DNA from 3 places in the Tatumella sp. UCD-D_suzukii genome. Region 3 is predicted to be linked to each of the others. Evidence: riboswitches for the same ligand, from Rfam matches in the RefSeq annotation. Region 3 holds a riboswitch; each other region holds the start of a gene.
The links. A riboswitch is a leader RNA that binds a small molecule or an ion and turns the genes downstream of it on or off. The one in region 3 is predicted to bind thiamine pyrophosphate.
Positions count from the first base shown of each region.

Region 1: linked by a shared signal. The riboswitch ahead of thiC (phosphomethylpyrimidine synthase ThiC) and the one ahead of thiD (bifunctional hydroxymethylpyrimidine kinase/phosphomethylpyrimidine kinase) in region 3 are both predicted to bind thiamine pyrophosphate.
Region 2: linked by a shared signal. The riboswitch ahead of thiB (thiamine ABC transporter substrate binding subunit) and the one ahead of thiD (bifunctional hydroxymethylpyrimidine kinase/phosphomethylpyrimidine kinase) in region 3 are both predicted to bind thiamine pyrophosphate.

Region 1 covers NZ_JFJX01000035.1:7,171-11,531, forward strand. Annotated here, with positions in the region: gene hemE (uroporphyrinogen decarboxylase) at 1-393, opposite strand, end outside; gene nudC (NAD(+) diphosphatase) at 478-1,251, opposite strand; TPP riboswitch at 1,489-1,589, shown strand; gene thiC (phosphomethylpyrimidine synthase ThiC) at 1,677-3,602, shown strand; gene thiE (thiamine phosphate synthase) at 3,599-4,249, shown strand; gene CG67_RS07160 (HesA/MoeB/ThiF family protein) at 4,242-4,361, shown strand, end outside.
Region 2 covers NZ_JFJX01000001.1:318,682-323,042, reverse strand. Annotated here, with positions in the region: gene leuD (3-isopropylmalate dehydratase small subunit) at 4-609, shown strand; gene CG67_RS01510 (MFS transporter) at 663-1,850, opposite strand; TPP riboswitch at 2,121-2,212, shown strand; gene thiB (thiamine ABC transporter substrate binding subunit) at 2,257-3,243, shown strand; gene thiP (thiamine/thiamine pyrophosphate ABC transporter permease ThiP) at 3,219-4,361, shown strand, end outside.
Region 3 covers NZ_JFJX01000067.1:310,709-315,069, reverse strand. Annotated here, with positions in the region: gene idnD (L-idonate 5-dehydrogenase) at 1-970, opposite strand, end outside; gene CG67_RS16510 (NlpC/P60 family protein) at 1,279-1,812, opposite strand; TPP riboswitch at 2,276-2,388, shown strand; gene thiD (bifunctional hydroxymethylpyrimidine kinase/phosphomethylpyrimidine kinase) at 2,551-3,351, shown strand; gene CG67_RS18860 (DUF1493 family protein) at 3,402-3,611, opposite strand.

The sequences.
Region 1 (4,361 bases), on a different contig from region 3:
GATGGTCCGCACCGCATTCATCACATACTGCAATTCCTGCTCCGGGTCCGGGACAGGCAGTTTTTTCACATCGGCAGCGCAAGTGATCGGTGAAGAAAAACGAGGCCCTTCCCCCGTTTCGAAATACAAACCTAATCCCATCGCATCGGGAATAGTCAGAATATCGGAAAAAAGAATGGCAGCATCCAGCGGATAACGACGGAGTGGCTGTAGTGTTACTTCACAAGCCAGTTCCGCATTTTTACACAGTGACATGAAGTCACCGGCTTCTGCACGTGTCGCTTTATATTCAGGTAAATAGCGCCCTGCCTGACGCATCATCCATACCGGCGTCACATCCGTCGGCTGACGCAGTAACGCGCGCAGATAACGGTCGTTTTTTAATTCACTCATAATCAGGCTCTCTCGAAGTCAGGCGCATAGTATATACACAAACCCCTCGTTGTTTTAACCAGCCCCTGAGTCTGCGCAGGTCAGTTATTCATTTTCACTACGGCAAAGCGCGATAGTGTCTTCAATCAGGCGTCGGGCAATGGTTCCCGGAGGGGGGAGCACAGGCAACGCATCATAGCGGTACCATCCGGCATCCTGCAGTTCTTTAGGGTCAATGCGGAGTTCGCCGCTATCGTAATCTGCCAGGAAGGCCATCATCAGTGACTGAGGAAAAGGCCAGGGCTGGGAAGCCACATAACGCAGGTTTTTGATTCTGATATTACTTTCTTCCATGACCTCACGGGCTACCGTTTGCTCCAGCGTTTCACCCACTTCAGCAAACCCTGCCAGGGCGGTATATATGCCGTTGCGGCTGCGGACATGGTTTGCTAACAGGATTTTATCCTGCCGGCGAATGGCGACAATGATGCAGGGCGCAATTTGCGGGTAATAGCGCTCATGACAACTGCCGCACAGACAGGCAAATTCGCTGCGACTGAGGTGCATTTCCGCTCCGCAGTATCCACAATACCGGTGTGACCTATAAAATTCTGACAACTGAACCGCCCGTCCGGCCATACGGAATAAACCGCTCTCTTCACCCAGCAATTGTCTTAATGACATCATATCCTGAGCGCGGGTTTCACGTACCAGCCACACCGGTTCCCCCTGCCACTCTCCGGTCTGTAATGCGCGGCTGCCTGTCAGTGCAAACTCTTCTGCGCTACCGTGCGGGAGTGTCCCTTGTGGCAGCCACAGTTTGTTTTGCTGACTAATGACCCACCATCCCCGGTCATTCCGGGTGATTTCACGTTCCATCACATCATTACCTTAATTTTTATTGATGATCCACGGCGATCTCAGAACATGAACTCATAGTAGCACCCCCAAACAGAATGTCGTTGATCCCCCGCAGCGATATATTTTTAAATTGTGCGGGATCAGGGCATTCTGCCCTTACGTTGAGCAGGGGCTTGTACTTCGCGATGAAGCCCTCTATGCTGACAGACGTGAATTTTCACAGCCTCCGCCATGAAGTACTGACTGCGGAGGCCTGGTATCTTGTCGGAGTGCCCCCCGGGGCTGAGACCGTTAATTCGGGATCCGCGGAACCTGATCAGGTTAGTACCTGCGAAGGGAACAAGAGTACAGTCCAGTCTGAAACTGCCCGCAGGGCAGGATCAATCTGTCACTCCTTCCGGACTCCGGACAAGCGTATTTCTTTTTTTACAGGAAATAGAGCTATGTCTGAACCATTATCACGGCGTGAAAAACGCGAACAAGCCAAAAACTTTATCAATTCACTGAACAGTGAGTTTTTTCCGGGCTCGGAACGCCGGTGGATCACCGGGTCCCGGCCGGATATCCGGGTGCCTGTACGTGCCATCCTGCTCAGCCCGACACGGGTCGGGGGAACGCCGGACAACCCGGTCATGGAAGAAAATGAGCCCATCCCGGTCTATGACACTTCCGGCCCTTTCGGCGATAACACAACGGTTCCGGATATCCATCACGGTATCCGTAAGCTCCGTCAGGTCTGGATTGATGAACGACAAGACTCAGAGCCACTCCCTTCCACCAGCTCCTCTTATACCCGGCAACGACTGGCTGATGAAAGCCTGGACTCATTACGTTTTCAGCATCTTCCCGAACCCCGTAAGGCAAAAAAAGGCCGTTGTGTAACGCAACTGCATTATGCGCGTCAGGGGATTATCACACCGGAAATGGAATTTATCGCATTGCGGGAAAATATGGGAAGAGAACAGGTCACCCGTCCGGAACTCCTTCAGCAACATCCCGGTAAGCATTTTTTTGCCCCTCTTCCGGCATCTATTACCCCTGAATTTGTCCGCCAGGAAGTAGCCGCCGGGCGAGCGATCATTCCGGCCAATATTAATCATCCGGAATCTGAACCGATGATTATCGGTCGGAATTTCCTGGTAAAAATTAATGCCAATATTGGTAATTCTGCCGTGACATCCTCTATCGAGGAAGAAGTCGAAAAACTGGTCTGGGCGACCCGCTGGGGCGCAGATACCCTGATGGACCTCTCTACCGGGCGAAATATTCACGAAACACGTGAATGGATCCTGCGTAACAGCCCTATCCCTGTTGGCACGGTCCCCATTTATCAGGCGCTCGAAAAAGTGAATGGTGTCGCCGAAGATTTGAACTGGGCCGTGTTCCGCGACACATTACTGGAACAGGCCGAACAGGGCGTTGATTATTTCACTATCCATGCCGGCGTATTGCTGCGCTATGTCCCGATGACCGCCAAACGGCTGACAGGGATTGTTTCCCGCGGTGGCTCCATTATGGCGAAGTGGTGTCTTTCACATCATCAGGAGAACTTCCTGTACCGGCATTTTCGTGAGATCTGTGAGATTTGTGCCAGCTATGATATTGCGCTGTCACTGGGCGATGGGCTGCGTCCCGGGTCTATTCAGGATGCAAATGATGAAGCACAATTTGCGGAACTGCATACGCTGGGAGAACTGACAAAAATTGCCCACGAGTACGATGTTCAGGTGATGATTGAAGGCCCGGGACACGTGCCGATGCATATGATCCAACGCAATATGACCGAACAGCTGGAACATTGTCACGAAGCCCCGTTTTATACCCTGGGACCGCTGACCACCGATATCGCCCCGGGCTATGATCACTTCACCTCCGGGATCGGTGCCGCCATGATAGGGTGGTTCGGCTGTGCCATGCTGTGTTACGTCACCCCGAAAGAGCATCTCGGGCTGCCGGACAAAGAAGATGTCAAACAAGGGCTGATTGCCTACAAAATTGCAGCCCACGCCGCTGACCTGGCAAAAGGGCATCCCGGCGCGCAAATACGTGATAACGCAATGTCTAAAGCCCGGTTTGAGTTTCGCTGGGAAGACCAGTTCCACCTGGCGCTGGATCCCGAAACTGCCCGCAGTTATCACGATCAGACGCTGCCGCAGGAATCCGGAAAAGTCGCCCATTTCTGTTCGATGTGCGGACCCAAATTCTGTTCCATGAAAATAAGCCAGGAAGTCCGTGACTTTGCCAGTAAAAATCCGACCCCGGAAGTCGTGATCGATGAGGGAATGCTGGAGATGTCCCGGCGCTTCCGGGAAAAAGGCAGCGAGATTTATACACCGGTACCCGCTGCCCGGACAGGAGCCAAGGCATGACTCAGATATTTCCTCCCGTCCCCCGGTATTGTGGTTTGTATGCCATCGTCGACAGTACAGAGTGGATAGAAAATCTGCTGAATGCCGGGGTGATGACCCTGCAACTTAGAATGAAACAAGGCAGTGCTGCAGAGAAAGAAAAGGCCATCATCGACAGTATCCGTCTTGCCCGCGGGTTCGGGGCCAGGTTATTTATTAATGATGAATGGCAACTGGCCATAAAACACGGGGCCTATGGTGTTCATCTCGGTCAGGAAGATTTGCAGACCGCCAGTTTATCTGCCATCCATCAGGCAGGGCTTCGTCTGGGCGTCTCCACCCATAATACGGTCGAAATTGACAGGGTATTACCGCTTCACCCTTCCTATATCGCGCTGGGTCATATTTTCCCCACCACCACGAAAGAAATGCCCTCTTCACCTCAGGGTCTGGCCAACCTGCGTCGCCATGTCCTCCGGCTGTCCGGGATCCCTACCGTTGCGATTGGCGGGATCTCGCTGGACAGAGCCGGTGAGGTGCTGGCAACCGGCGTCGGCAGCATCGCCGTGGTCAGCGCCATTACCCGTGCCGCTGACTGGCGGCAGGCAGTGCGGCAGTTACAACAGAAAGTGAGTGATGCCCGTGAGGTAACCGCAGATGCTGGATGATAAAAGCTTTATGCGCTACAGCCGGCAACTGTTACTGGAAGAGATTGGCCCGGAAGGTCAGCAGAAGCTGAGTGATGCCCGTATTCTTATTGTCGGGCTGGGGGGGCTGGGT
Region 2 (4,361 bases), on a different contig from region 3:
TTTATGGCCAGTAAATTTACACAACATACCGGCATTGTTGCCCCGCTGGATGCGGCTAACGTCGATACCGATGCCATTATTCCTAAGCAATTTTTACAGAAAGTGACCCGTACCGGTTTCGGGCAACATCTGTTTAATGACTGGCGTTTTCTGGATGATGCCGGTCAGGTGCCTAACCCGGAATTTGTGCTGAATAAGCCTGAGTTTAAAGGTGCCAGCATTCTGCTGGCTCGTGAAAACTTTGGCTGCGGATCATCACGCGAACATGCCCCCTGGGCGCTGACTGACTTTGGATTCCGTGTGGTGATCGCGCCTTCTTTCGCCGATATTTTTTACGGAAACAGCTTCAACAACCAGCTTTTGCCGGTCACGCTGACCGACGCTGAAGTGGACGAGCTGTTCCGTCTGGTGAAAGCCGAACCGGGCATCGAATTTGTCGTAGACCTGGAGAAACTGGTGATCACTGCCGGTGACAAAGTCTATCCGTTTACTCTGGACAGCTTCCGCCGCCATTGCATGATCAATGGACTGGATAGCATCGGTCTGACCTTGCAGCATGAAGATGCTATTTCCTCGTACGAGTCTGCACAGCCTGCTTTCCTGCGTTAAGTCGCACTGAGCCACAGTTTTAGCACTTCCCCCTCCCCTCCGGAGGGGGTAAATCAGCCCTCAACAGGCTCTTTCACCCGCCATATCAGTACCAATGCCAGCAGGATCAGCCCCGAGGCCAGCCAGTAAATGGCCCGATGCCCCAGCCAGTCACTGAGACTCCCCTGTAATAATCCGGCAAAAATCATCCCGGTCGATACGGAATTGGTAAACATCGTCGTCGCAGCGCCCGCTTTACCCGGCATCAGATCCTGGAACCAGAGCATGACCAGACCGGCAACGATGCCGATAAAAACAGCATTTAATAGCTGTAAAGCCAGCATCGCTCCGCGGGTAGGGAAAATCAGCATGCCCGGGTAAAACAGTGCCCCGGCCATCACCGCCAGCAGTACCAGTGGACGTTTGCCGATCCGTTTAGCCAGTAATCCGGCCAGCAGCATGATCGGTATTTCCAGCCCCGCGGCCGTTCCCATAAAGACACCGGCCATTTTCTCCGGCATCCCGAGGGTTTGACTGATATAGAGCGGCATGTCGATGATATACATCAGATTACAGGTCCACATCAGGACAGAGGCGATAAACAGGCGACGGACATGGCTGTTTTTCCAGCCGGTCACCGCACTACGGGCAATATCCGTCGGGGGGAAAACTTTCGGTACGGAAGGCAGAGTAAAACGTATAAACCCGAGCGCCAGTAAGAATAAACAGGCCGCCACCAGATAGAGCGCAATAAAGCCATAATTCAGGGCCAGCGCAAAAGAAATGGGCGGGCCAATGACCCACGCCAGTGACATCTGGGCACGCATCAGCGAACTGAACATCACCACTTCACGGGAAGTGTGATCCGCATATTCCCGGGCGAGGGCAAAAATCTGAGGCATCACGACAGTGGAAAAGGCCGACAGTATCAGTCCGAGTGTGATCAGCACCCAGTAACTGCGGGTAAAGGCGAAGACAATCGCGTTGCCGAGCGCCATCAGGCAGCAAAGCATCAGTAAATTTCGTCTGTCTCCCTGTTTATCTGACCGTCGGGCCAGCAGGAAGCTGACAATAATTCCCGTCACTGCATTAACAGTAAAAAATGCGCCGACCATAAACGGTTTTGCATGCAGTTCGTGACTAAGAAACAAGCTCAGCGTGGGAGCCTGCAATGCCCCGGCAATACTGACAAAAAAGGTGACCAGCATAAAAAAGATAAATACGGTATTGCCTTTCGCAGGCATCCTTTCAGGGGTTTCCATAAAAACATCCGTATGAGGTGAGACAACAGTGGCGTTAAGGCTCCTGCTCGCGTGAATGCAGGCCCGGTGGATAATCTACACCGGAACGGCCACATTTACCGCAGAATATCTGCGGAGAACCGGAGGTCATAACAAAAATCCGCAGTCCGCGGTCAGCCGGTAAATGCACATATGACTGCCCGCCCTCCCGGAACCCGTATTTTCATCGTAACAGCGCCGCCCGCACATCACTCCGGGCTTCCCCGCCCGGGCAGAATTGCATAGAATAAGCCGTTCTCAACGGGGTGCATGTGAATGCTGAGAGATACCCGTCGAACCTGATCCGGTTAATACCGGCGTAGGGATTTGAGAGTCAGCCCCCTCAGATCCTTTGCGCCTTGCTAAATCACGCCTCAAGGAGCGCAAAGTGTTAAAAAAAATTCTGCCCGTTTTACTGGTTGTCTGCACCCCGGCACTGGCCGCCAAACCTGTGTTAACTGTCTATACCTATGACTCTTTTTCGTCAGACTGGGGCCCCGGCCCGGCGGTAAAAAAAGCCTTTGAAGCTCATTGTGGCTGCGAGCTGAAGTATGTCGCTCTGGGCGATGGTGTGGCTCTGCTCAACCGCCTGCGCATGGAAGGCCGCCACAGCAAAGCCGATGTGGTCGTCGGACTGGATAATAACCTGCTGGATTCTGCAGAAAAAACCGGACTGTTCGCCCCGTCAGACGTCAGCACCGGCCAGCTTACCGTACCGGGCGGCTGGACCAGCAAAACGTTTGTACCTTATGACTATGGCTACTTCGCGTTTGTCTACAATAAGAAAACGCTGAAGAACCCACCCACCAGCCTGAAACAACTGGTTGAGAGCCCTGAAAAATGGCGCGTCATTTATGAAGATCCCCGTACCAGTACACCGGGACTGGGCCTGCTGTTATGGATGCAGAAAGTCTATGGTGATCACGCCCCGGCCGCCTGGAAGAAACTGGCGGCGAAAACAGTGACCGTGACCCGTGGCTGGAGTGAGGCCTACAGCCTGTTCCTGAAAGGTGAAAGTGATCTGGTACTTAGCTACACCACGTCACCGGCGTACCATATCATTGAAGAGCATAATAATAATTATGCCGCCGCGGATTTCAGTGAAGGCCATTATATGGAAGTCGAAGTTGCCGCGCGCCTGAAAAACAGCCCGCAGCCCGCACTGGCAAAAGCGTTTATGCAATTTGTCACGAGTCCGGACTTCCAGAAAACATTGCCGGAAGGCAACTGGATGTACCCGGTCATAAAAATGCCACTGCCTGCCGGCTATCAGCAACTGGTCACTCCGAAAACAGCCCTGCAATATTCCCCTGAACAGGTCGCTGAACACCGTGAAGCCTGGGTGGATGCCTGGCAAAATGCAGTGAGTCAGTAATGCCTCGCTGGCTTATTCCCGGGCTGCTTGCAGCCCTGTTAAGTTGCAGTGTCGCACTGCTGGCACTGCTCAGCCTGTTCTGCAACGCGCCGCAGGTGCACTGGCTGAGTCTGCTTTCCGATCCCTACCTGTGGCACGTCGTCCGCTTCTCGTTTGAACAGGCGACGCTTTCCACTGCCCTCTCTGTACTGCTGGCCATACCCGTGGCCAGAGCACTCTATCGTCGTCGCTTCCCGGGACGACGATGGTTACTTCGCCTGTGTGCCATGACGCTGGTATTGCCGGTACTGGTGGCAGTGTTTGGCATTATCAGTGTCTATGGCCGTGAGGGCTGGCTGGCACAGGCTTGCGCCTGGCTGGGCCTGCCCTATACCTTCTCGCTTTACGGGCTGCATGGCATCTTACTGGCCCATGTCTTTTTTAATCTTCCTCTGGCGGCCCGTCTTCTGTTACAGACCTTTGAACAAATACCCGCCGAACAGCGCCAGCTGGCCGCCCAGCTTAATATGCAGGGACTGAATCTGTTCCGCTGGCTGGAGTGGCCCTGGCTTAAACGCCAGTTGCTGCCGGTGGCTGCACTGATTTTTATGCTCTGCTTTTCAAGCTTCGCCATCGTCCTTGCGCTGGGGGGCGGCCCCCGTGCCACCACGCTTGAACTGGCGATCTATCAGGCCCTGAGCTATGACTTTGACCCGGCCAAAGCCGCCATGCTGGCACTGGTTCAGTTAGGTTTTTGTCTGACACTGGTCGTCCTCAGTCTGCGGCTGAATACCGTCCTGACCGGTAACACCTCACTGATGTCACCCTGGCGCGCCCCGGAGCAACGCTGGCTGGCACGGTTGTCTGACAGTGTGTGGATCCTGCTGGCCCTCCTATTGCTGATCCCCCCGGTGCTGGCGGTGATCATTAACGGAATTAACGGCAATATTCTGCCCTCACTGCAGCAGCCAGCCCTCTGGCAGGCTACGCTGACCTCCGTAAGCATTGCCTTGCGGGCGGGTTTACTCGCCACCGGCCTGACCGTTATGTTGCTATGGAGCAGCCGTGAGCTGCGTTTACGCGAACACCTGTTTCCCGCCAGAGTGCTGGAAACCAGTGGTATGCTGATCCTGGCCATG
Region 3 (4,361 bases):
CTATCTCATGATAGTCGTATTCACCGCTAAGCAGCGGAAGCGGATCAATGATCCCGCTGGCCAGCCATTCCACTGCGGTCGCAAATTCGGAGGTAAAACGGAAAGAGCCGGTCAATACGATCTCTTTGGAAATCAGCTGCATTATCGGAAATTCAGGGATATTGCCGCCCATCCCTACCTGGACGAGGGTCCCTTTCGCCCGCGTCACCTCCAGGCAACGGTTCAGAGAGGAAGGATGACCGGAGGCCTCAAAGGAAATATCGAAATACCCTTTCTCCGCCAGATAAGGTGAAAAATCACCACTGGCCGCATTCATCGTCATGGTGGCCCCCATGGCGTTAGCCATTACCAGTGAGCGTTCACTGATATCAGTGCAGACCACCTCTGCAGCCCCTCTGGCCCTGGCCGCGGCGGCAATCAGGCACCCTATCGGCCCGACGCCGGAAATAAACACTTTTTTGCCCTGTAAATCTCCGGCCTGATGAGTGGCATGAATGCATACCGCCAGCGGCTCAGCAAACACCATTACCTTTTCATCGGCCCCGGCATCAAAAGGGACACACTGACGGGTTTCCACCACTTTATACTGGCTGAAACCGCCATCCACATGCGGGTAATACATAGCACTGCCAAAAAAACGCATCCCGGTACACTGGTTATCCTCACCGGAACGGCAATATTTACACTCCCCGCAGGAGGCCGCAGGGTTAATCGCAACTCTTTGCCCTTCCTGCAGTGACGGGGCATCGCTTTTTACCACATAACCCACCACCTCATGGCCGAGAACCATCGGCATTCTGACCTCGAAATTACCGACCTTACCGTGCTGGTAATAGTGAAGATCGGAACCACAGATCCCGCCACGGGTAATACGTACCAGGGTACCCTGCCCCTGATAGCTGACACTTTTGCTAACGACTTCAACCTGGTGTTTGCCATTGATCATGCAAGAGTCTGTAAGGGTGTTCATCATCGTCCTCTTAAAACGCACAGATGCAGGCGCTTATCAGAACGGTATTTGGATGTTATATCTGTGATGTATATCGATTAAGAGAATGTTTCAGTGATATTGTTACCCGTAACGTGAGCCGCGTAACACTTTCCCGGTGGGTGCGGGAGAAAGGTAATAATAAGTGCCCCGAATGACTGCAGAGCGGCGGGATCAATGCAGAGAAGATAATGTTAATATCAGGGGCTGACAGCCTGATTCAGGCGGCCCCTTTGCGGCGGAACTTGTCACGAGGGACTGCGTTAAGCCATAACTCAACCGATATTATTCTAAGAGTTAAAGGTTATCTGAGAATTGTATTCACGCGGTAATCGTCTGGCTTCCAGGTAAACCGATTTCCAGTAAGGATTATTCAGCGATGAACGCATCACACCACGACTGACCGAGGCATGCAGGAAATGACGGTCAGTATCATAAAAACCGACATGCAGTTCATTGTTAATCCGGAAGAATACCAAATCGCCCGGCAGTAAATGAGCCTGATCCACCGGTTTCCCCATACGGATCAATTGCCTGGTCGTCACCCGATCCATCGGGATGTTGAAACGATCTTTCAGCGTTCGCCAGACAAACCCCGAACAATCGACACCGGTGAGTTGCGTGCCGCCCCACTGATATTTGGTCCCTTCCCAGGAATGCATCTGGTCGTGCAGCGCGGCAAGAACATTTATCAGATCCGATTGCTGATTTTCCTGAGCGAGAGTTTCCCCTTTATCTTCGTTATTACGGGAATGGGAAGAACATCCCGCAAGGGTCATCAGTAACAGGCAAGTCAGAATTTTACGGGTGGCAGGGGGAGTCATCTTGTAATTTTCTCAATTCAGCCGGCGGTCTGAAATATATACCTCAAAAAATTACCGGATATAAACAGATAACCGCCGAAAGGACGGCTTTCCGGGGATATTTACACAGATTTACATTAATCAATCGTAAAAAGCAGAGAGCAGGGTGAGCAGTGCAGAGACAGAATTCCGTGAGGTCACTGCATGACCCCTAAGCAGCGAATACGTGCAGGGTGAGTCTGGTGCGGATGCTTAGGGCTTTAAGCGTCAGCGGTCGCCGGGGAGATAAACTGATGCCGGGGCAGTGACACGGGAATGACTTGAGTGTGAATAAATCCAGCCTGTTCAGGCATAGATTCAGAAATAAAAGAGTTTCCATGCCCGGGCTGACCTCGCTTCATTGTAAAATTGTTGCCGTTGAGCCTGCGCGGTTAACCCCTGAACCTGCATAACATTGACATTCTCCGCCCTCCCCTCCTTAATAACAGGATGTCGGGGGAGTCTCACCAGAGAGACTGAGAGGCTATCAGCAAGGTATAGCGACCCTTAGAACCTGACCCGGTTGATACTGGCGTAGGAAGACGAACGAATGATCTGTCCGCAGAGGTTGCGGTAATTCCTTCTTTTTTCGCCTTTGCTGCGGACGCGAATGGCCCGGTTTATCTCTGTCAGGCTCCCCTGTAACACCGATGTCTGCCCTTTCGGGTGCAGCATTTTTCTTTGTGCGCGGATAAGCGCTACGGGAGCCGGGGAGGCAGAATGACACATCCACAGGCATTAACCATCGCGGGTTCTGACAGTGGCGGGGGCGCGGGAATTCAGGCGGATATTAAGACAATGCAGGAATTCGGGGTATTTGGTACCACCGCCATTACGGCAGTCACGGCACAAAATACACTGGGTGTACAGGCGGTTCAGGTCATGCCGCTGTCTCTGATTGCTGCTCAGATCGATGCCGTCGCCACGGATTTTACCCTGACGGCGGTGAAAACAGGCATGCTGGCAGACAGCGATATTATTGCCTGTGTCGCAGAAAAGATTAAACAACACAAACTCCCGGGCTTAGTCATTGACCCGGTGATGATTGCTAAAGGCGGAACACCGCTGCTACAGGAAAGCGCCCTCGACAGTCTGCGCCGTTTATTGCTGCCACAGGCCTGTGTGATCACACCTAATATTCCCGAAGCCGAAGCTCTGGTGGGTTACACCCTGCAGAGCCGTGAACGGATTGTGAGGGCTGCACGCGAGCTATGCAGGATGGGTGCTTTCAGTGTTGTCCTGAAGGGAGGGCACAGTGGGGAAGACGACGCCGCAGACTTTTTCTGCAGTCCGCAGGATGAGAGCTGGCTCACCTCTCCCCGTATTCAGACACCGCATACGCATGGAACCGGCTGCAGTTTCTCTGCCGCCCTGTGTGCATTACTCGCCAGAGGCCTGCCACTGCCGGAGTGTGTTGCACGGGCAAAACGTTTTATTTACCAGGCCATCCTGACCGCGCCGCAATACGGACAGGGCCATGGCCCGATAAACCATTTTACCGAGCGTCATATCGCGGGGTGAATTTGTCAGGCCAGTGGCTTATCTTAAACCTCATTTATTCAACAAGCTGATTAACTGTAAAACCACCGGCCGGCTTTCGCCGAATCAATAAACATGCTCAATGTTGATGATATTTTTTCCGCGGGATTTCTTATAAAAACCTTCAGGTTTCCGGGGGAAATAATGATCCCTCTGGAAATTTCAAGATTTCCCCCCGGCTGGGCTGACAGAGCGCCGATTAAGTCAGCGATATCTTCCCGTTGAAAGGTATCCTGCAGCACCTCTTCATCAGAGATATCCACGGTCTTCCATAATGTGGTGACCGCGGGCCGATCCTTCAGAATGAGCGCCCTGTATTCATCATCAGTCTTTTACGCTACTCACCAGAACTTATCCTTCGGACGTGCAATAGTATTGAATCTTTTCACGGTATAAACGCTGTTCTCCTAAAAATCCGCCGGTAATATCCCCCACCCTATTAAAAATCAAGTAAATAACTTCATTATTTACTCTAACAATTAAACGCAACCTAACTAATAAAACACAAAATCAATTTACTATTGGTGCCAATAATAAAATACAAATTACTGACAGACTACCATCATTACTTTTATCATCATGATTTATCCAAATAAAAAACAAATTAAATAAAATGAAGGAATACTTATAATTTCCGAAAAAATCACATCATTCAACATTCCGGATGCTCTACAATATAATTATTAAAGGGATATTCTGTGAAGACGGTTCACAACATGTCATTAAGACAATCAGGGGAAAACAGGGATGTCTCCGGGAGCCTCGCACCCTTCTTCCAGATACCATGATTTATGCTGTGTGAGTTCTTACTGTACCCAATGAAGTATTAACTTGTACCTCCCTCAACAGGACAGGCGCCACAACTGGCAGAGGAGAAGGTAGATTAAAATTCGTAACAACCGGGCAGAATTCTTAATTTTTATTCTGTGAAATTTTGCTATTTACAGCTCGCGCTTACAGCGTATTATCTTAAATTGCATGAATACTTTTTG